Regions from separate parts of the Caulobacter sp. GW456-12-1-14-TSB4 genome, predicted to be linked through region 1. Evidence: predicted binding sites of a transcription regulator. Region 1 holds the regulator's gene; the other holds the start of a gene.
What was found. The regulator LexA, encoded in region 1, represses DNA repair genes until DNA is damaged. The targets are predictions, from matches to a motif close to ATGTTCNCNANNTGTTCT.

Region 1 (10,997 bases):
TCAATCCGATCACCGGCAAGTTCGACCAGCAGGCCTACGCGGCGCTGCTGGCCCAGAACAACCTGACGCCGGCGAACTACGAGGCCTCGCTGCGTGACGAGATCGCCAACGCCCACTTCTTCTCGGCCGTCGCCGCCGGCCTGAAGGCCCCGCGCATCTATGGCGCCCTGCAAGGCGGTTACATCCTGGAAGCGCGCGACGTCGCCGCCTTCGCCGTGAACCCGGCGTCGGTCGAGCGCCCGGCCCCGCCGACCGACGCCCAGCTGACCGCCTTCATGAAGGAAAACGCCGAGCGCCTGACGCGTCCGGAGACCCGCGTCCTGTCGATCATGCGCGTCAGCGCCAAGGCCCTGGAGCCGACCGTCGCCATCGACCAGGCCGCCGTGCAGAAGGCCTACGACTTCCGCAAGGACAGCCTGGCCAAGCCGGAAACCCGCACCCTCGTCCAGATCGTCGCCCCGGACGCCAAGGCCGCCGCCACGATCTCGCAGCGCCTGGCCAAGGGCGAGGACCCGGCTGTCGTCGCCAAGGCGTTCGGCAAGACCCCGCTGGTCCTGGCCGACAAGCCCAAGACCGCCATCCCGGACCGCAAGGTCGCCGACGCCGCCTTCGCGCTGGCCGCCGGCCAGGTCAGCGGCCCGATCACGGGCGAGCTGGGCGTCTCGGTGGTCAAGGTCGCCAAGATCACCGCCGGCTCGGCCGCCACGCTGGACAGCGTGCGTCCGCAGATCGAAGCGGAGGTCCGCGCCCAAGCCGCCCAGACCAAGGCCTACGACCAGACCCAGACCTATCAGGACGCCCATGACGGCGGCGCCGACCTGCTCGCCGCGGCCAGCAAGGCCGGCGCCCTGGTGCTGACGACCGCGCCCATCACCGCTCAAGGCGCGGACCAGACCGGCCAGCCGGTCGCCGGCCTGACGCCGGACATCGTCAAGACCGCCTTCGGCCTGTCGCAAGGCGGCGAAAGCGAGCTGATCGAGCTGGGCAAGGGCGAATACTACGCCGTGAAGGTCGAGAAGGTCGTCCCGGCCGCCATGCCGGCGCTGGCCGAGATCAAGCCGCAACTGACCGCCGTCTGGATGGGCCAGGAATTGACCAAGCGCTTGAAGGCCAAGGCCGACGAACTGGTCGCCCGCGTCAAGAAGGGCGAGTCGATCGAGGCCGTCGCCGCCTCGGTGCAGTCCAAGGTCCAGAAGGTCCCGGGCCTGTCGCGCCAGAACGCCCAGCAGCACATGGGCCTGGGCCGCGAGTTCCTGGGCGCGGCCTTCCAGGCCAAGAACGGCGAGGCGTTCACCGCCCGCGCCGGCCCGCAGGGCGAGGCCTATGTGGTCGCCAAGCTGGAAGCGGTCCGCCCGGCCCCGACCGCCGCCATCGCCCAGATCGCGGCCATGGCCGGCGCCCAGGCCGGTGAAGGCCTGATGCGCGACCTCGGCGAGGCCGCCCGCGGCGCCGCCAAGACCCAGCTGAAGAGCAAGAGCAACCTGACCCTGGCCCGTCAGGCCATCGGCGTCGACACCGAGGCGCTGGCCAAGGCCGACGCCGCCAAGGGCGGAAAGAAAGCCGAGTAATGAGTCTGGAACCCGCGTTCGACGCCTTTTCGGAAGCCTATGATTCCGGACGGCAGCAGGTCGTCTGGACCCGCCTGATCGATGATCTCGAGACCCCGGTCTCGGCCTATCTGAAGATCGCCCAGGCGCGTCCCTACAGCTTCCTGTTCGAAAGCGTCGAAGGCGGGGCCTGGCGCGGTCGCTACTCGATCGTGACCATGAACCCGGACCTGGTGTGGCGCTGCCGCGGCGACCAGGCCGAGATCGCGGAAGGCGACGACATCGCCGCCGGCCGCTACACGCCCCAGCCCGGCGGCGCGCTGGACAGCCTGCGCGACCTCGTGGCGCGCTCGCGCATGGAGCTGCCCAAGGGCCTGCCGCCCATGGCCGCCGGCGTGTTTGGCGCCCTGGGCTACGATCTGGTCCGTCTGGTCGAACGCCTGCCCGACATCAACGAAGACACGCTGGGCCTGCCGGACGGGATCATGACCCGCCCGCAGATCGTGGCGATCTTCGACGCCATCGCCCAGGAGATCATCCTGACCACGGCCGTGCGCCCGCAGGCCGGCGTCTCGGCCAAGCAGGCTCACGACGCCGCCCGCGCGCGGATCGAGGCGGTGATGGCCGACCTGCATCGTCCGCTGGGCCACGACGCCCCGCGTCCGGCCCGCGATCCGATGGAATTCACGACCCCGGTCAGCCGCGCCGACTACGCCGACGTGGTCGCCAAGGCCAAGGACTACATCGCCGCCGGCGACATCTTCCAGGTCGTGGCCAGCCACCGCTTCCGAGCGCCCTTCGACCTGCCGCCGTTCGCGCTGTACCGCTCGCTGCGCCGGACCAACCCGTCGCCGTTCCTGTTCTTCCTGAATCTGGACGGCTTCAATCTCGTCGGCTCCAGCCCCGAGATCCTGGTCCGCCTGCGCGACAACAAGATCACCATCCGGCCGATCGCCGGCACTCGTCCGCGCGGCGCCACGCCCGAGCAGGACGCGGCGCTGGAAGCCGAGCTGCTGGCCGACCCCAAGGAACGCGCCGAGCACCTGATGCTGCTGGACCTGGGCCGTAACGACGTCGGTCGTGTGGCGATGCTCAACCACCAGGGCCGTAACGCCCCAGCTGAGCGTCCCAAGGGTCCGAACGTCCGCGTGACCGAGAGCTTCAAGATCGAGCGCTACAGCCACGTGATGCATATCGTCTCGAACGTCGAGGGCACCGCCCCCGACGGCGTCGATCCGGTCGACGTACTGATGGCCGCCCTGCCCGCCGGCACGCTGTCGGGCGCGCCCAAGGTGCGGGCCATGGAGATCATCGACGAGCTGGAAGTCGAGAAGCGCGGCATCGGCTATGCCGGCGCGGTCGGCTATTTCGGCGCCGACGGCTCGGTCGACACCTGCATCGTGCTGCGCACGGCGCTGGTCAAGGACGGCATGATGTACGTGCAGGCCGGCGGCGGCATCGTCGCTGACAGTGATCCGGACGCCGAATACGACGAGACCCTGCACAAGTCCCGCGCCCTCAAGCGCGCGGCCGAGGAAGCCTGGCGATTCAGCTGAGCCTTAGGGCTGTCTTCCCTTTGGACTAGGGACCGCCGAGCCGGTCGTCCGGAAGGTGCTGGGTGACCGCGGGCGGCGCCAGCACCATCACCGTGGCGAAGGCCAGCGCGCAAAACGCGGCGAAGGCCGCGGCGGCCAGCACCGGCGCCATCTTCTGGGCGCGACGCTTGGGCCGCAGCAGCGCGCGGACATAGGCGACGGCGACAGGGTCCAGGGCGGAATCACTCGGGTCCATGGCTTCCATCATGCCGGGCTCCGTGACCGCTGTAACCGTTACTGAAAGCCGCAGGCGAAATTGGCGCTACACATCGGCCCGCCGCGCGCTAGAACCTGACACCCGAAAGGCGGCGTCATGATCCTCGTCATCGATAACTACGACAGCTTCACCTACAACCTCGTCCACTATCTGAACGAGCTGGGGGCCGAGACGGTCGTCTACCGAAACGACGCCCTGACCGTGCAGGAGGCCCTGGGCCTGCAGCCGGCCGCCGTCCTGCTGTCGCCAGGTCCCAAGGCCCCGGACCAGGCCGGCATCTGCCTGCCGCTGCTGACCAGCGCGCCCGCCGACCTGCCGATCCTGGGCGTCTGCCTGGGTCACCAGGCCATCGGCCAGGCCTATGGCGGCGAGGTGATCCGCGCCAAGGCCGTCATGCACGGCAAGGTCAGCAAGGTCCGCCACGACGACAAGGGCATCTTCAAGGGCCTGCCCAACCCGTTCACCGCCACGCGCTACCACTCGCTGGCCGTCCGCCGCGAGGACTTGCCCGCAGAGCTGGAGGTCACCGCCTGGACCGACGACGGCGAGATCATGGGCGTGCAGCACAAGACCCGTCCGGTGTTCGGCGTGCAGTTCCACCCGGAATCGATCGCCACCGAGGGCGGCCACCAGATGCTGGCCAACTTCATGGACCTGGCGAACGTCAAGCGCGACGCGCAGATCTGGGTCTAGGCCGATCATGTCCGACGCTTTCAAGCCGCTGCTGGCCAAGCTGGCCGACGGCCAGACCCTGGGCGACGAGGACGCCGAGGTGTTCTTCGCCGCCTGCCTGCGTGGTGAGCCCTCTCCGGCCCAGGTGGCCGCCGCCGTCACCGCCATGCGCCTGCGCGGCGAGACGGTGGGCGAGATCGCCGCCTGCGCCCGCGCCATGCGCCGCGCCGCCGTCCAGCTGGAGCATCCGTACGAGGTCATCGACGTCTGCGGCACCGGCGGCGATGGCCTGCACACGCTGAACATCTCCACGGCGGTCGGCTTCGTGGCCGCCGGTGGAGGTCTCAAGGTCGCTAAACACGGCAACCGCGCCATCACCTCCAAGTCCGGCACCGCCGACGTGCTGACCGCCCTGGGCGTCAATATCGACGCCACGCGCGAGCAACAGCGCAAGGCGCTGGACGAGGTCGGCATCTGCTTCCTGTTCGCCCAGGCCCATCACGGCGCGATGAAGCACGTCTCGCCGATCCGCCAGCAGCTAGGCTTCCGCACCATCTTCAACCTGCTGGGCCCGCTGACCAATCCGGCCGGCGCCAAGCGTCAGGTGGTCGGCGTCTCAGCCCCGCGCTTCGTCGAGCCGATCGCCAAGGCCCTGGGCGCGCTGGGCGCGGAGCGCGCCTGGTCGGTGCACGGCTCGGGCATGGACGAGCTGACCACCACGGGCGAGACCGAGGTCGCCGAATGGCGCGACGGCCGCATCCATCTGTTCAAGATCACGCCGGAGGCCGTCGGCCTGCCGCGCGCCTCGCTGTCGGACATCACCGGCGGTGATCCGGACTTCAACGCCGCCGCCCTCACCCGCCTGTTCGACGGCGAAAAGGGCGCCTATCGCGACATCGTGCTGCTGAACGCCGCCGCGGCCTTCCTGGTCGCCGACAAGGTCGAGACCCTGGTCGAGGGCATCGAACTGGCCGCCGACGTCATCGACGAAGGCCGCGCCAAGGTCGCCCTCGCCGGCCTGGTGGCCGCCACCAATACGGAAGCACCCGCGTGACCGACATCCTCGCCAAGATCGCCGCCTACAAGCGTGACGAGGTCACCGACCGCAAGCGCCGCCGCACGCTGGGCGCTCTCGAAAACGCGGCCAAGAACGCCTCGTCGCCGCGCGGCTTCAAGCGCGCCCTGATCCACGGCCACGCGCCCGGCAAGCTGTCCCTGATCGCCGAGATCAAGAGGGCCTCGCCGTCCAAGGGCCTGATCCGCGCTGACTTCGATCCGCCGGCCCTGGCTCGCAACTATGAAGCCGGCGGCGCAGCTTGCCTGTCGGTGCTGACCGACGGCCCCAGCTTCCAGGGCGCCGACGCCTATCTGATCGACGCCCGCGCCGCGACCGCCCTGCCCTGCATCCGCAAGGACTTCCTGGTCGATCCCTGGCAGGTGGCCGAGAGCCGCGCCCTGGGCGCCGACGCCATCCTGGTCATCCTGGCGATGATCGACGACGTCCTGGCCGCCGAGCTGATGGCCGAGGCCAAGCGCCTGGGCATGGACGCCCTCGTGGAAGTCCATGACGAGGCCGAGATGGAACGCGCCGGCGCCCTGGGCTCGGATCTCGTCGGCATCAACAATCGCGACCTGAAGAGCTTCGTCGTCGACCTGGCCGTCACCGAACGGCTGGCGGCGCAGGCTCCGAAGAACGCCCTGCTGGTTACCGAAAGCGGCCTCTTCACCCACGACGACGTCGTGCGGATGGAAGCCGCCGGCGCCAAGGCCATGCTGGTTGGCGAAAGCCTGATGCGCCAGGCCGACGTCACGGCCGCCACCAAGGCCCTGCTCGGCTGACGGATCGGGTACGCGCCATCTGGCGTTTTCCGTCCCGCCCGATCACAGTCTCCTCAACAAGAAGCCGCCACGCGAGGAAACGCGCATGCATTGGATCGCCCGCGTGGTGAACTGGTCCCTCGTCGCCTTCTTCAAGCGCGAGGGCTGGACGATCGAGGGCGCGGCCCCGACCACGACCCGCAAGTTCGTGATCATCGCCGCGCCGCACACCAGCAACTGGGACTTCGTCTACTTCCTGGGCGCGGCCGACGCGCTGAACCTGAAGCTCAGCTTCATGGGCAAGGCCTCGCTGTTCCGCTGGCCGTTCGAGAGGCTGATGAAGGACCTGGGCGGCGTGCCGATCGACCGCTCGCAATCGCGCGACACGGTCCAGGCCATGGCCGACGAGTTCGCCCGGCGCGACGAGTTCATGCTGACGATCGCGCCCGAGGGCACGCGCGGCAAGGCCGGCGGCTGGAAGACCGGCTTCTACAACATCGCCCTGAAGGCCGGCGTGCCGATGGTGCCCGGCTTCATGGACTACAAGCGCAAGGTGGTCGGCCTGGGTCCGGCCATGACGCCCAGCGGCGACTACGAGAAGGACCTGGCCGTGCTGGCGGCGTTCTATGCGCCGGTCACGCCCAAGCATCCGGAACTGAAGAGCGCCGTTGGCTGAAGCTTGATCGCTCGCTAGGGTCCCGCCGCTCTTCCTGAAAGGAATCGGATGCGGGCGTTCCTGTCCAAGCTTCGTCGCGCGCTGTCGCTGACGCCCACGCCGCCGCCGGCCGTTGACGCCGTCGCCGCGCCGCAGGAGCTCTGGCACCTGGTCGGCGCCGCCGACGCCGACTTCATCCGCGTGGGCCAGCAGTTCAAGGAGCTGTTCGTCGCCGCCGGCCTGCAGCCGCACCACGCCTTCCTCGACGTCGGCTGCGGCATCGGCCGCGCCGCCGCCCCGCTGGTCGACTATCTGAATGATGCCGGCCGCTATGCCGGTTTCGACGTCATGGCCCAGGCCATCGACTGGTGCAAAGCCAACATCGCCGTCGGCGACCCGCGCTTCGAGTTCGTCCACGCCGACATGCACAGCGACCGGTACAATCCGGGCGGCGCGCAGCCGGCCAGCGCCTTCGTCTTCCCCTATCCGGACGCCAGCTTCGACTATGTCTGGCTGGGCTCGGTGTTCACCCACCTGCTGGCCGCCGACCAGGCCCAGTTCGCGCGCGAGATCGCCCGGGTGCTCAAGCCCCACGGCACCAGCATCGTCTCCTGGTACCTGATCGACGAGGAGGCCCGCGCCAACACCGGCAATGGCCAGATCGCCTTCGACTTCGTCCACGCCCTGGACGGCTGCTGGACCGCGACGCCGGAACTGCCCGAGGCGGTGATCGGCTACGACCTAGAGCCGATCCTGGCGCAGTACGAGGCCCTGGGCCTCGACGTGCTGAACCAGGCCCTGGGCGTCTGGCGCCGCCAGCCGATGCAGGACCAGGACATCATCATCGCCCGCAAGCGCGCCTGAAAGCTTTCGTTAAGCTTTTGATTCTGGGCGCTATTTGCCTTACCGGCCAAGCTAGCTATTGATTTTCCTCGCCTTTCTCGGGCGAACGACGCTCGACTTGACTTTAACGCGGAACGCCTAGAGAACATTCGCAAGGTTTGCGGTTTGTTCCGCGCTCCAGCCGAGGTCATCATGCTCACCCGCAAGCAGCACGAACTGCTGATGTTCATCCACGAGCGGATCAAGGAGACCGGCGTCTCCCCCTCGTTCGACGAGATGAAGGAGGCCCTGGACCTGGCGTCCAAGTCGGGCATCCACCGGCTGATCACGGCCCTGGAAGAGCGCGGCTTCATCCGCCGCTTGGCTCACCGGGCCAGGGCGCTGGAGGTGGTGAAGCTGCCGCAGCAGGCCACGACGGCCGCCCCGCCCAAGGGCCGTGGCGCGTTCCGCCCGCAGGTGTTCGAGGGCGGCGGTTCGCCCCCGCCCTCGCCGGTCTCGTCCTCCGCTCCGGCCAATGACAGCCGCGACCTGCCGATCCTGGGCAAGATCGCCGCCGGCACCCCGATCGACGCCATCCAGCACGAGCGCGAGCGCCTGCCGGTGCCCGAGGCCATGCTGGGCAATGGCGAGCACTATGTCCTCGAGGTGCAGGGCGACTCGATGATCGAAGCCGGCATCCTCGACGGCGACTACGTGATCATCAAGAAGGGCGACACCGCCACCTCGGGCGAGATCGTCGTCGCCCTGGTCGGCGAGGAAGCCACCCTCAAGCGCCTGCGCAAGAAGGGCGGCTCGATCGCCCTGGAAGCCGCCAACCCGAAATACGAGACCCGCATCTTCGGCCCCGACCAAGTCGAGGTGCAGGGTAAGCTGGTGGGCCTGATCCGCCGCTACCACTAGGCCGTTTCGGCGACTTGAGAATTGGCCCCGACCTCGCTTGAGGATCGGGGCCTTTTCGTATCGGGGCTACAGCCGCCCCTCCTCCGCCAGCCGCTTGGCGGCGGCGTCGAAGCCGGCCCAGGCGGCGACGGCCAGGCCCGCGCCGGTGCTGACCCGGCGCACGCCCAGCGCGCCCAGGCTCTCGACCGACATGTCGCCGCCCCAGAACAGGATGTTGACCGGCTTGGGCGCCACGGCCTCGACGATGGCCTTGATCTCGTCCGGATCGGTGACCGCCGGGGCGTAGAGGCAGTCCGCGCCGGCGGCGGCATAGGCCTTCAGGCGCTCCAGGGTCGGGGCGAGGTCGCGGGCGCCACGCAGATAGCCTTCGGTGCGGCCGACCAGGATCACGTCCTGACCCGAGGCGTCGATGGCGGCGCGGGCGGCCTTCAGACGCTCGACGGCGACCGGCAGGTCATAGAGCGCCGAGCCCGACCAGTCCTCGATCGACAGGCCCGAAACGCCGACCTCGATGGCCAGGGTGACGCTTTCGCCAACGCCCTCGGCGCTATCGGCGAAACCGGCCTCGAAATCGGCGTTCACAGGCAGGTCGGTGGCGGCGCACAGCATCTTGAGATGTTCGATGACCTCGTCGCGCGTGACCTGGCCGTCGTCCTTGCCCAGGGCCCAGGCCATGCCGGCGCTGGTCGAGGCTAGAGCCTGGAAGCCCTGCTTCTCCAGCCGCCTAGCGCTGCCGATATCCCACGGGTTCGGGAGGGCGAAGCAGCCCTCGGCATGCAGGGCGCGGAAGGCCGCGCGGCGGGCGGCGAACGGGTTCGACATGGCGGCAACTCCTGTGGTGCTGCTGAAGCTTTACCCGCCGCTGGTGACATCGGCTGTCAGCAGGCGGCTCTCCTCTGGACGACTCCACGGCCGATCGCCGCGCAATGGCTGAGCCCAGACGATGCGCCAACCGTTGGAACGGCGATAGAGTTCTGCGGCGCCGCCGCGGGCGAAATCCTCGGCCGCCAGCAGCACGGTCTCGGCGCAGAGCGGCGGAGTCCTGGGCGGCGCCGGCCCACGGATCACCACGACTTCGCTGCGGATGCACAGGCCCGACAACGTCTCGGCGTCGGGCGTCTTTCGGCCCCAGACCAGTGACAGCCGCACGGGCGCGCCCAGTTCCGGCGCGCAAATCCGCTTGTCGCAGGCGTAGAGGCTCCAGGTCGCCGGCGTCAGGCCGCGCCGACGCGCCCACAGCTCGGCCCCGAACCGCTTGGCGTCGGTGCGCAGCAGCACGGCCGCGTCGCCGGAGCGGACGGCGGCCGTCGCCCCGTCATTGGCGATCCAGGCGTCCGGCGGCGCAGGCCTGGGCCATAGGGCGACCGCCAGGGCCAGGGGCGCGCCGATCCAGCGCAGGCGGCCGCGCCACAGGCACAGGACCATCAGACCCAGGAAAGCGACCACCAGCACCTGCGGCGGCGCGCTGGCGACGATCCGCTGCGCGCCGTGCGCATCGGCGAAGCCGTTGGCGATGGCCAGCATGGCGTCGACGCCCCAGCCAGCCACGGCCAGGAACGGCGCGCCCAGGCCGAACGGCTCCAGCAGGGTCCCGACCGCCAGGAACGGCATGATCACGAACGACGACAGCGGCGCGACCGCCAGATTGGCCGGCAGGCCCCAGACGGCGACGCGGTTGAAGTGCTGCATGGCGAACGGCGCGGTGGCCAGGCCCGCCACCAGGCTCGCCGCGACCGAGGCCGCCAGCCAGGTGAAACCCGCCTGCGGCCAGCGGATCCACCATGGCGTCGAAATCTCCTTCACCGGCTGCGGCCAGCTCTCGGCCAGGGCCACCAGGGCGGCGGTGGCGGCGAAGGACATCTGGAAGCCGGGCTCGCCGGCGGTCTCGGGCTTCATCGCCAGGATCACCAGCGCCGCCACGGCCAGGCCGTGCAGGGTGATCGCCCGGCGGTCGAACAGGATGGCCAGGAAGGCGACGCTGGCGGTGATCGCCGAGCGCTCGGCCGGGGGCGGCGCGCCGGAGATGACCAGATAGGCCAGCACCGCTATCAGCCCCGCCACGGCGGCGATCTTCTTGCCCGGCGCCCGCAGCGCCAGCCACGGCCAGGCGGCGACGCCCAGCCGCACCGCGCCGAACATGAAGCCGCCGACGATGGCCATGTGCAGGCCTGAGATCGAAATGATGTGCGCCAGGCCCGAGGCACGCATGGCGTCGGTCTGCGCCTGGGGAATCCACGCCTCGTGGCCGGTGACCATGGCCGCCCCGAGCCCGCCGCTGGTCGGTCCCATTCTGTTGTAGATCCGTTGCGCCAAGTCCCAGCGGAAAGCGTTGATCGCCATGGTCAGGCTCAGTCGCCAGGGCGGCGGATCGAGGCCTGTCTCCCCCAGCTCGCCGATCACGAACCCCACGCCGCCGATCGAGTCGAACCAGGCGTCGCGGGCGAAGTCGTAGGATCCGGGCGCAGCCGGCGGCGGCGGCGGTCCCAGCATGGCCCGCAGTCGCACCGCTTGCCCTGGCGCCGGCGTCTCGTTCTCGCCGATCGTCACCCGAATGCGGCGAGGCGTGCGCTCCGGCGGCAGGCCGGACACGGTCACCGGCGCGATCAGCAAACGCGTCCCGCCCGCGCCGGGACTGACCACGTCCACGACAAAGCCGTCCACCCGCCGCACGACCCGCTCCCCAGCCATCCGTGGAGCCGCCACGCGGTCGCTGCGAATCTTGGCGGCCAGACCGCCGGTAGCCCCGAACG
Region 2 (10,997 bases), on a different contig from region 1:
ACGCTGAGCGTCAACACGAACCAGCCCGCGCTGATCGCGCTGCAGAACCTGAACCGCACCAACGACGACATGCAGTCGGTGCAGACCCGTATCAACACGGGTGAAGCGATCTCGACCGCCAAGGACAACGCGGCCATCTGGTCGATCGCGCAGGAACAGCGCGGCGACATGAGCGCGCTCGGCGCCGTCAAGATGAGCCTGGATCGCGCGACCTCGATCGCCGACGTGGCCCTGGCCGCTGGCGACTCGATCTCGGACCTCTTGAAGCTGCTGCGCGAAAAGGTGGTGGCCGCCAAGGACACCTCGCTGACCACCAGCTCGCGGACCTCGCTGAACGCCGACTTCCAGGGGCTGCTGAAGAACCTGGACCAGGTGGTCAAGAGCGCGGTCTTCGACGGCGCCAATCTGCTGGACGGCAGCCAGGCGGCCGACATGCAGTTCCTGGCCGACGCCGACGCGGCCCAGGCCATCACGCTGTCGCTGCAGAACCTGTCGCTGGGCGGCACGATCAACACCCTGACGACCAGCGACGACATCCTGACGCCGGCCAATGCCGACGCGGTGTTCCAGCGCCTCGAGACGTCGATGACGGCGATCAACCAGGCCGTCGGCAATATCGGCACCCAGGCCAAGCAGATCGACGCCCACAACACCTTCGTGGGCCGGTTGAACGATGTGCTGGAGACGGGCGTGGGCAATCTGGTGGACGCCGACCTCGCCAAGGAAAGCGCCCGCCTGCAGGCCTTGCAGGTCAAGCAGCAGCTCGGCGCTCAGGCCCTGTCGATCGCCAACGGCGCGCCGCAGATCATCCTGTCGCTGTTCAAGGGCGGCTAAGCGCCGTCCTGGCGCTAGGTCCTGTCGTACGCGCGGGCTAAGCTCACGCGGGGTAAATTGGGGATTCGGCGGCGGGCATGATCGAACTTCGCGACTTGCGGGACGAGGACGAAGCGATCCTCTTTCAGTGGCGCTCCGAGCCGGAGGTCGACCGCTGGATGTCGGACGCCGAGCTGCCGAGCCGCGAGGCCCACGCGGCCTGGTTCGAGGCCTTGCGTTCCAATCCCAACATGCGTGGCTGGATGATCACCCGCGCCGACGCGCCGATGGGCCTGATCACCCTGACGGGCCTGACCAGCCATCACCGCCGCGCCAGCCTGCACTGGTTCCTCGGCTCGGCCGAGGCGCGGGGCAGGGGCGTTGGTCGCGCCGCCCAGGTGCTGGGCCTGGATCTCGCCTTCGGAGAGCTTGGCTTGCACAAGGTGTTCGCCGAGGTCATGGCCGACAACGACGCGGCGCTGAAGGCGCAGTCCACAGCCGGTTTCCGCCGCGAGGGCTATCTGCGCGGCCACGTGCTGAAGAGCGGCGAAGCGCGCGACGTCGTGCTGCTGGGCATTCTGGCTTCGGAGTGGGCGCAACTGCGCGAAGGCGCTCGCCGGGCGCTGTCCGACGCAAACCTTATCGCAGCTTAAGGTCAAGTATTAACGAGTCGTCAGCGATCCTCTGGCAAAGGTGCCGGAGGGGACATTTGCGCCTCGATCGGAACAGGTCGTGATCAGCTTCGATTCCAGCCTCTTGCTCAACTACTATCAGGCCCGCGCGGGCGTGACGGGAGCGGCTGCGTCTGGAACGGCGACCACGGCCTCGGGCGGCAAGAAGGCCGTCGTGCCGAACGCGCCCTGGCTGGGCGACGCGCCCAAGGCCAGCGAGCAGGTCCGCACCGCCCTGAACGGCCGCAAGTTCATCGACGAAGACGCCAGCGCCTCCAGCCTCAAGGGCGTCAGCCCCGACTACAAGAAGCTGTTCGCCTCGTACCAGGCGCTGTCCACCATGTCGGCCCTGATCACCCAGGCAGGGCAGAAGGGCGAGACGGACGGCGAGATCAAGCGCATGCAGACCGCCCTGACCCGCGGCCTGGGCGAGGTCAGCACCTATGTCCAGGGGCTGTCGCTGGACCAGTTGCGCCTTACGACCGGCGCGGTGATGACCAGCGACAAGGCCACGGTCGGCGTCCCGAAGAACACCACCACCTATACGACCGACAAGCTCTATACCGGCCAGGCCGACGACGAGGTCCCGAAGTTCAAGGGCGACGTGTCGTTCAATGTCGCGGTCAAGAGCTTCGGCGTCACCTCGAACATCACCATGGACCTGTCCGAGATGGGCTCGACGCCCCGGACCATGTCCAATGTCGTCACCTACATGAACGGCAAGATGAAGGCGGCTGGGCTGAGCACCAGCTTCCAGGTGCAACGCACGGCGGGGCAGGCCCAGACGGTCCAGGTCGGCGGCAAGCCCGTGACCCTGCCGGCCACCGGCGACGACTTCGCCCTGAAGGTCAACGGCGACATCGCCGAGCAGGTGACCTTCAGCGCCCCGACGACGGCCCCGGCGGTCTATGTCACGACCAAGGCCGGCGATCCGGACCCGGACAAGAACGCGGCGACCGACGACGCCAAGTACGAAAACACCCTGACCAAGTACAGCGCGGCCGGGACCGGCGGCGGCGCCAACGCCGGCGCGCCGGGCGGCAAGGTGTTCAGCGAGACCCTGCAGGGCACGATCAACAGCGTCCGCAAGTCGGTGACCGGCGCGGACGGCTCGGTCTACATGCTGGCCGACGTCGATACCGAGGTCGACGGCAAGCTCGACCTCAACGGCCAGCCGATCAAGGGCGAGAGCGACGTCGCGTTGCTGAAGTACGACAGCGCTGGCCATCTGCTTTACGCCCGCACCCTGGGCGCGACCGACGAGGCCAAGGGCCTGTCCCTGGCCGTCGGCGACGACGGCAGCGTCGCTGTGGCCGGTTCGGTCACCGGCCGCCTGAACGGCGCGGTCAACGGCCCGATCAATAGCGGCGACACCGCCACGACCAGCGACAGCTTCGTCACCCGCTACGACGCCAAGGGCGACGAGCAGTGGACGGTGCGTCGCGGCGGCATGCAGGACGACGAGGCCACGGCCCTGGCGTTCGGCTCGGACGGCGTTCTCTATGTCGGCGGCCGCAGCAAGTCGGACCTGCCTGGCGCGGTCGGAACCGACCCCAGCGGCGGCTACGACGCCTATCTGACGGCCTTCGCCACAGACTCGGCCGGCAAGCCCCAGGCGCTGTTCACCCAGAAATTCGGCACGACCGAGAACGACAGCGTCTCGGACATCGTCGTCAACGGTTCCCAGGTCATCGTCGGTTCCAAGGAGAACGGCGCGGCCAAGCTGCGCAGCTTCGACGTCTCGTCCAATGTCGTGACCGAGACCGTCCGGCAGATGGACCAGTACGGCGCCTATCAGAACGTGCCGGTGACCTACACCAAGAACGCCACGGTCACGGCCGGGGCCGCGCGCGACCTGGGCTCGCTGGGGGGCGGCGACCTGGTCGGCCTGAAGATCGACGGCGGCCAGCTCTATGTCGGCGGCTCCACGGCCAATGGCGGCCTGTCGATCGGCGGTTCCACGGGTGCGGCCGCGGGCGGCATGGACGCCTTCGTCGGCCGTATGTCGCTGGATCTGTCCAACAACAGCAATGACGCGGTGACCTACTACGGCGGCGCGGGCGACGACACGATGACCGGGTTCGACGTCTCGAACGGCACGGCCTGGCTGGTCGGCTCGGCGGGCAAGAACCTGGACGGCGTGTCGACGATCGGGACCAAGGACGGCTATGTCGCCCAGGTCAATGTCGGCACGGGTAATGTCGACTGGAGCCAGCACCTGACCGGCAAGGACGGCTATGCGACCCCGACCTCGGTGTCGGTGGCCAAGACCGGCGCCTCGTCGCTGGACGCCCTGGGCCTGCCAGCCGGAACCATGAGCTTCACCCAGTCCGACCGTATCGTCTCGTCGACGGCGGCCCGGGCCGGCGACACCTTCCAGATCCGCACCCGCGAGCGCGGCAACCTGACCACGATCACCATCGAGGCCAACGACACGCTCGAGACCCTGGCCGACAAGATCAAGAAGGCGTCGGGCTCGCGCGCCAAGGTCGAGACCGCCACCAGCGGCAACAGCCGGGTGCTGAAGATCAGCCCGGCCTCCAACACCTCGACGATCGAGATCGTGGCGGGCAAGGGCGGCACCGACGTGCTGAGCGCCCTTGGCCTGGCCGGCGGCGTCGTGCGCGCCACCAAGGACGACCACGGCAAGCAGGTCTCGGCCGACGGCGGCGGTCCGGTCTACGGCCTCAGCCTGCCGGCGGAGCTGGACCTGACCTCCGAGGCGGGGCGCAAGAACGCCACCATGGTCATCCAGCGCGCCATGTCGTCGGTGCGCAGCGCCTATCGCGAGATCGCCGACACGGCCATGGGCATCAAGAGTGACGACCCGAGCAAGCCAGGCAAGACCAACGGCACGGTGCCGGCCTATCTGACCAGCCAGCTGGCGAACTACCAGGCCGCCCTCAGCCGCCTGACAGGGGGCGGCTAGAGCGTGATAGCCGAAAGTGGTCGCCGGTTTCGGCGGCCATCACGCTCTACTTCCTAGAGGCGCGAGCCTACTTCTCTGTTCCAGATGTTTCATCTGGAACAGGCAGGCTGCGGCCCCATTTCTGGCCCACTGAGCTTGAAAGCGTCATCGACGCGTCGTAGCCAGGGGCCATGGACTTTCTGAAAGATCGACGGATCATCCTCGGCGGCGGCGCGGCGCTCGCGTTGCTGGCGGGTCTTGGCATCGCCGTGGCCCTGATGTCGGGCCACGACAAGAAGCCGGACGAGGCTCCTCCGGCCTCGCGCGGCGGCCTGATCGTCGAGACCGGACGCGACGACGACAGCAAGCTGGACCCCGCGCGGCCGCTGCGCTGCTTCGTCAGCGGGACCTTCGTCGGCGAGATCACCCTGGCCGAGTGCGCCAAGAAGAACGGCGTCGCCACCGGGGCCCTGGACGTCGGCGTCGACGAGACGGGCGCCCTGGCCGCCGCCGACCAGGCCGGCACCGTCCTGACCCCGCTGCCGCCGACCCCGACCGTCACCGCGCCCGCCGCGACGACGCCGACCCCGGCCACGACGCCCAGCGCGACGACCAGCGCCTCGACCAACACGCCGCTGGCCGCCTGCTGGCGCTATGCCGGCAACGAGTGGCGCCGCCTGCCGGGCGACATCACCCTGAACGCCTGCGCCCAGCAGCTGTACGGCGGCCGTTGCGAGAAGACCGGCGGCGCCACCTATGGCCGCTGGGGCGAGGAGACGCTGCGCCTGGTGCCGGGCCGCGTCGAGATCTCGTCGGACAACCGCAGCTTCCACACCGCGTTCGATCAGGGCCCCAACTGCTCTATCCCGAACGGCTGATAGGTTTATAAGTGTAATCCATGAGCAAGACCGTCCTCGCCGTCGCCGCCGTCCTGGCCGTTTCCAGCCTCGCCCTGTCGGGCTGCGAGAAGCAGACCAAGGCGCCGTTCGAGCAGGGCGTCTGCTTCCAGGTGGCGACCAACAAGGACGGCACGCTGCGCTACAATCCGGTCGCCCGGAACGTGCCGCAGATGGAAGAGTGCGCGGCCACGCTGGAAGGCGTGCGCATCCGCTTCGTGCGCATGGGTCAGTCCAACAGCGTCGGCATGGTCGGCGCCTACCAGGGCTCGTTCATCTTCCTCGAGAAGGAAGGCATCTATGTCGGCCAGACCTATGAGGGGCCGCGCTTCATGTCGCTGGTCCGCACGGGCGACGGCCGCCTGGCCGTGCCGGGCGCCATCCGCCGGCAATAGACTTGCGAGAGGCGGGTAGGGCGGTTCCTCCGTCCACAGCCGTCTTTCCCGTCCACAAGAACGTTCCAAGAACAAAACTTGCGCGCATCGTAAGCTGTCGTTAACGTCTCGCTCCAGATTCCGGCGCGAGGGTCGCCGGGCGAGAGCAAGGTCAAGTGATGGCGGGCAGCGTCAACAAGGTCATTCTGGTGGGCAATCTCGGGGCCGATCCCGAGATCCGCAGCCTCGGTTCGGGCGACCGCGTCGCCAATCTCCGCATCGCGACGTCCGAGACCTGGCGCGACCGCACCAGCGGCGAGCGCAAGGAAAAGACCGAGTGGCACCGCGTCGTGATCTTCAACGACAACCTGGTGAAGGTCGCCGAGCAGTACCTGCGCAAGGGCTCGACCGTCTACATCGAGGGCGCGATCCAGACCCGCAAGTGGACCGACAACACCGGCGTCGAGAAGTATTCGACGGAAATCGTGCTGCAGAAGTTCCGCGGCGAGCTGACCATGCTGGGCGGCCGCGGCGACGGCGCCGGCGCTTCGTCGGGCGGCGGTGACGAGTACGGCGGTGGCGGCGGCTATTCGGGCGGCGGCGGCAACTTCGGCGGCGGCGGTCAGCGCAGCCAGCCCAGCGGTCCGCGCGAGAGCTTCTCGGCCGACCTGGACGACGAAATCCCGTTCTAGGCCTAAAGGCCAAGCGATGTGGAAGGCCGTACGACGAGCCATCTAGAGCCGACGACGGCCCCTCCACGGGGGCAGCGGCGGGCGATCCGGGGACGGTCGCCCGCCGCTTTCGTTTTCGGCGATGTTACAAGCTTGTCCTCAGTCGGAGGTTGTGTTCTCCTTCCCACATCTTAGGAGGATGCGCGATGCGACAAGTGCTTCTGGGTATGGGCGTGCTGGCTCTGCTGGCGAGCGCGTCGGCTGTTTCCGCACAGCCGCTGTACGGGAACTTCACCGGCACCATGATGGGCGATGCGGCCCGCGAGAATGGCCTTCAGATCGAAATGGGGCGGCTGCGGGATCGCCCGACCGGCGGCGCGCGGCAGGGCATCTGCCCTCTGGTCCGAGGGGCTTCGGCCGAGGTCAACGCCTATGTCTCCGCGCGCCTGCGTCAGGTCGCCAACGACGTCGGCGCGCAATACGCCCACACGCGGTGCGAACCCAACATGGTCGTGCTGTTCTCGTCCGAGCCTCAGCAACTGGTCGATGAGGCCTCGCGCGCGGGGCGGTTCAACTATCGCGGCGTCACGCCCCAGAAGGCCGAGGCGTTCAAGACCAGCACTCAGCCGGTCCGCTGGATGCACGGCACGGCCGCGCCCAGCATGAAGACGCGGGACGCGCGGCCCTACAACTCGCTGGTCGTGATCGACGCCAACAAGGCCGCCAACGTCAAGGTTTCGGCCCTGGCCGACTATGTGACCATGGTCTCGCTGGCCGACACCCACACCCGTTCGGCCCCGGCCGACGGCACGATCCTGAACCTGTTCGATGACGCCAAGGCCGCGCCCCAGACGATGACGGAGGCAGACCGGGCCTATCTCCGCGCCGTCTACAGCGTGCGATAGGGGCAGAATACGATGCGGTCCTGGCTTGTCGGTCTGATCCTGGCCGCGTCGATCCCGATGACGACGCCAGCGGTGGCGCAGGATGTTCCGCCGCTGGTTTCCGAAACCTTGGTGGTCAAGGGCGCCAACCGCGACCGGACGCTGAGTTATGTCCGCGCCGCGACCGCGCTGTCGGATGGCATGATCAGCCGACGCTTGCAGGTGTTGTGTCCGATCGTGGCCGGCGCCGGCAAGGACGTGGACCGCTATGTCCGCTCACGCCTGCGCGAGGTGGCGAGCGAGGTCGGCCTGCAATTCGCGGCCGAGACTTGCTATCCCAACCTGATGATCCTGTTCTCGCGTGAGCCCAGGGCCATGCTCGAACAGGCGCGCCGTCGCGGCAAGATCCGCTACGACCGGATCGCGATGCCTCGCATCGACCGCTTCAAGGCCACTTCCAGTCCCGTGCGCTGGGTGAGCTATACCGACGACGTCCCGGCCTATGGCGCGCTCTCGGACAGCAGCAGCAGCGTCCAGTCGATGCGGGCGCCGGACAGCCGTATCGTCCAGACCAGCGCCAGCCGCCTGTACTACAGTCTGGTGGTGATCGACGCGCGCAAGACCGAGGGCGTCGAGATCGGGGCCCTCGCGGACTATGTCAGCATGATCGCGCTGGCCGACATTCGCCCCGACGTCACCCAGGTGGACCAGGCCTCGATCCTGAACCTGTTCGCCGAACCGGACGGGCCCAAGCGGATGACGGCCTCCGACCGGGCCTATCTGCGCGCCCTCTACAAGCTGAAGATGGACCGGCTCGCGCCTGACCAGGTGGTCGCTCTGTCCGAGGGCATGGCCACTGAGCTTGAGCGCTAGGCTGGATCAGGCGTCCGGCGGACGGTACGTCACCGAGACCTCGAAATAGGCCGCATAGCCATTGTCGCCCGTGACGTTGGCGATGGCGTAGTCGTCGCCGGCCGCCACGCTGGGCGTGATCGCGCCATTGCGGACGCCGCGCATCACCGTCGTCGAGCCGCTGACCAAGTCGAACACGATGTCCGCGCCGGGCGGCGGGTTCGGGATGGACCACGCCAGGGTCCCGCTCGCGTTGGGCTGGATCAGCGGGAAGGCCACGCTGTAGCGGCCGCTGCGCTTGTCGAGCTTGGTGGTCGAGCCGCGCACGACCGTGGTCGGGTAGCCGGCGGGCAGCTGGACCAGCGAGGTGTTCAACCAGGGCTGCGCCGGCTCGGCGCCATAGTAGGGCGGCATGATGGTGCCGAGCGACGGCTGGGGCGCCCAGTCGCCGGGCGCCAGGAACACCGCCGTGCCCCGCTTCTCGCTGTAGGCGCAGGCCCCGAAGGTCGAGATGTTCCACAGCGTCTGCTTGTAGACCGCGTAGTCGGCGTTGTGCCGGGCATAGGTGGCCTCCCAGCCTTCCAACTGCAGGAAGGAGTTGTACATGCTGGGGTTACAGGTGATCTCGGCCACGGTCGGGCAGCACAGCAACGCCACCAGCAGCGGGCAGTTCGGCGGCGCGCTGTTGCTGGTGATGTCCGGCACGTATTGGCCGCAGATATTGGTCAGGCTGGTATAGTGCGAATTGCCGGGATCGTGCCGTCGATAGGGCGCCAGCGCCGAGCTGCTCTTGAACAGCGACCACAGAGCGCCGATCGACTGCCCATAGGCCAGGTCATAGGCCGCGTGGACGGCCACGAAATGCGCCCCGTGATAGAGCAACTCCAGGAAGCCTGAGACCACGTCCATGTCCCAGGCGTCGCTCGGCTTGAACACGCTTTGCTGATAGCCGGAGACGCCGTAGATCGGCGGCTGCCCGGTCGGCGCGCTGACCGCGTTCAGCGTCGGAACGTAGAGCGACAGCGCGTTGTCGCCGAGATAGCCCGCCAGGAAACCCAACGCCGCCGCGTCGCTGGGCGGGCAATGGTCGAAATCGGTCTGGTCGTAGGGCAGGCCTTGCGACTGTCGCCAGGCGGCCAGCCAGACCGGCAGGATCACCGGCAGCTGGTCGGAGAAGGCGGCGGTCAGGCCGCCGGCCGCGATGGCGTTCGTGATGACGCTGGGCGAGCGGACGTCCGTATCGAACAGGCTGTCGATGAACTGCGGAAGGTTCGTGAAGTCCGCATTGATCGGCACGACGGGCATGGCGTTCTCCTCGAGAGAACCGGAGGGCCATCAAGGCCCTCCGGCCGCGTGATCAGGCCAGTTTCTGCAGGTTGATCGTGCAGGAGGCGTCGTGGTGCGGCAGGTTGTTGATCGACATGTTCGAGGTGTAGCCGCCGGGCGAGGTCACGTTCACATAGGTCGTGCCGGTGCCGTAGGGGTGGTTGTAGTCGAAGTTGAAGGCCTTCCCCGAGCCATCCTGGAAGGTGTAGCTGAAGCTGCCTTGCGGACCGACCAGGCCGCTGTTCTCCGTGTAGAGGACGTCCTGACCCTGGTTGGGCAGCGGGTTGGGGCCCGAAGTGATCTTGATCGCTTCGCCATGGATCGTGACGACGTTGCCAAATTGCAGCGTGGTCCCGGTCTGATTGACGACGGTGATGGTGAGCGGACGAGCAGCCATTTGCCTTCTCCCTATATCGTTATGGGCGCAATCTTTGATTGCGTCGCTTTTCGAAGCAATTTTGAGTGTAATTGCACAACCTGGGGGAGGATGTGCGATAATGCACCTAATAGTTGCTTTTTATAAATCGCAACTCTGAGGGCGCGCCAGGTGGGCTAGCTCAGCAGCACGCTCGGCCGCTCCCATCGGTAGCGAACCGTATCCACCTGGCGCCCGCCGGGCACGACCTCGGCGTATCGCGCCACCTCGACGCCGCCTTTCCGTTCGTAGAACTCCAGCGCGTCCGCGTTCGGGGCGTAGACCTCCAAGTGCAGCGGCGCGCCCTCGTGCTCATCGACCAGCCATCGCGCCACCTCGGCTAGCAGGGCCGTGCCGAGGCCGCCGCCCTTGCGCTCGGGCGCGACATGCAGGTTGTCGATCAGCAGGCCGACCGCCGGGTTCAGCCGGAACGAGGCATAGGCCAGTCCGATCGGCTCGCCGCCGTCCATCGCCGCCAGGATCAGGTCGGCGGCAGGGTCGAAATCCTCGAACCGCGCTCGCCAGGTCGCCAGCGAGACGGCGAACAGCGCGTGGTCCAGATAGGCGTCGCCATAGAGGCCGCGATAGGCGACCTGGCGGCTGCGGGTGTGCAGATCGGCGATGGCGTCCGCGTCATTCTGGGACATTCCCGGAGAGAGGCCGAGTCGGACGATGTGCGGTTCCATGCACAACAGGGAAACATCTCGCGGCGCGAAGACAAGCCGCTCCAATCATCCGGTTTCGACGCAAGTCGCGGATTTGCGGCGCGATTGCCCGAAACCTCGCCAAGTCGCCCAGATGGACAACGTTGTCATTGGAAATATTTGCCGAATTCTCTTGTTAGCGCCGGGAACGCGAAGCGCCAGTGGACGCGTTCTTGGACACAGTGCTACTGAGACGCCCGGATATTGCACTGCGGGATCACGATAAAGCAGCGCTGTTCCAGGGTGAGACGACCTCCAAAGAGAGGCGCGACCTTCTTCACTGATCGCAGGGTGAGAACATATGCCGGTTGATACTTTGACCAAGGCCCGTTGGGTGTACGCATTCGGTGGGGGCGGCGCGGATGGCGACGCTTCGATGAAGAACCTGCTCGGCGGGAAGGGGGCCAATCTCGCGGAGATGTCGTCCCTGGGCCTGCCGGTGCCGCCGGGCTTCACGATCACCACGGAAGCGTGCGTCCACTA

Region 2: a site for LexA is predicted at 5,741-5,758, ahead of ssb (single-stranded DNA-binding protein). Genes of this name have one in related genera too.

What each region holds. Positions count from the first base shown of each region.
Region 1 covers NZ_JBWKZF010000013.1:3,359-14,355, forward strand. Annotated here, with positions in the region: gene AC07YH_RS13765 (peptidylprolyl isomerase) at 1-1,568, shown strand, start outside; gene trpE (anthranilate synthase component I) at 1,568-3,103, shown strand; gene AC07YH_RS13775 (hypothetical protein) at 3,129-3,338, opposite strand; gene AC07YH_RS13780 (anthranilate synthase component II) at 3,456-4,052, shown strand; gene trpD (anthranilate phosphoribosyltransferase) at 4,060-5,085, shown strand; gene trpC (indole-3-glycerol phosphate synthase TrpC) at 5,082-5,870, shown strand; gene AC07YH_RS13795 (lysophospholipid acyltransferase family protein) at 5,956-6,525, shown strand; partial or broken gene AC07YH_RS13800 (class I SAM-dependent methyltransferase) at 6,568-7,368, shown strand; gene lexA (transcriptional repressor LexA) at 7,540-8,247, shown strand; gene AC07YH_RS13810 (isocitrate lyase/PEP mutase family protein) at 8,314-9,069, opposite strand; gene AC07YH_RS13815 (ComEC/Rec2 family competence protein) at 9,100-10,997, opposite strand, start outside.
Region 2 covers NZ_JBWKZF010000002.1:154,957-165,953, reverse strand. Annotated here, with positions in the region: gene AC07YH_RS02740 (flagellin N-terminal helical domain-containing protein) at 1-834, shown strand, start outside; gene pseH (UDP-4-amino-4,6-dideoxy-N-acetyl-beta-L-altrosamine N-acetyltransferase) at 912-1,466, shown strand; gene AC07YH_RS02730 (autotransporter outer membrane beta-barrel domain-containing protein) at 1,546-4,413, shown strand; gene AC07YH_RS02725 (hypothetical protein) at 4,584-5,270, shown strand; gene AC07YH_RS02720 (hypothetical protein) at 5,291-5,683, shown strand; gene ssb (single-stranded DNA-binding protein) at 5,842-6,354, shown strand; gene AC07YH_RS02710 (hypothetical protein) at 6,540-7,238, shown strand; gene AC07YH_RS02705 (hypothetical protein) at 7,251-8,090, shown strand; gene AC07YH_RS02700 (hypothetical protein) at 8,097-9,374, opposite strand; gene AC07YH_RS02695 (hypothetical protein) at 9,427-9,792, opposite strand; gene AC07YH_RS02690 (GNAT family N-acetyltransferase) at 9,948-10,457, opposite strand; gene ppdK (pyruvate, phosphate dikinase) at 10,816-10,997, shown strand, end outside.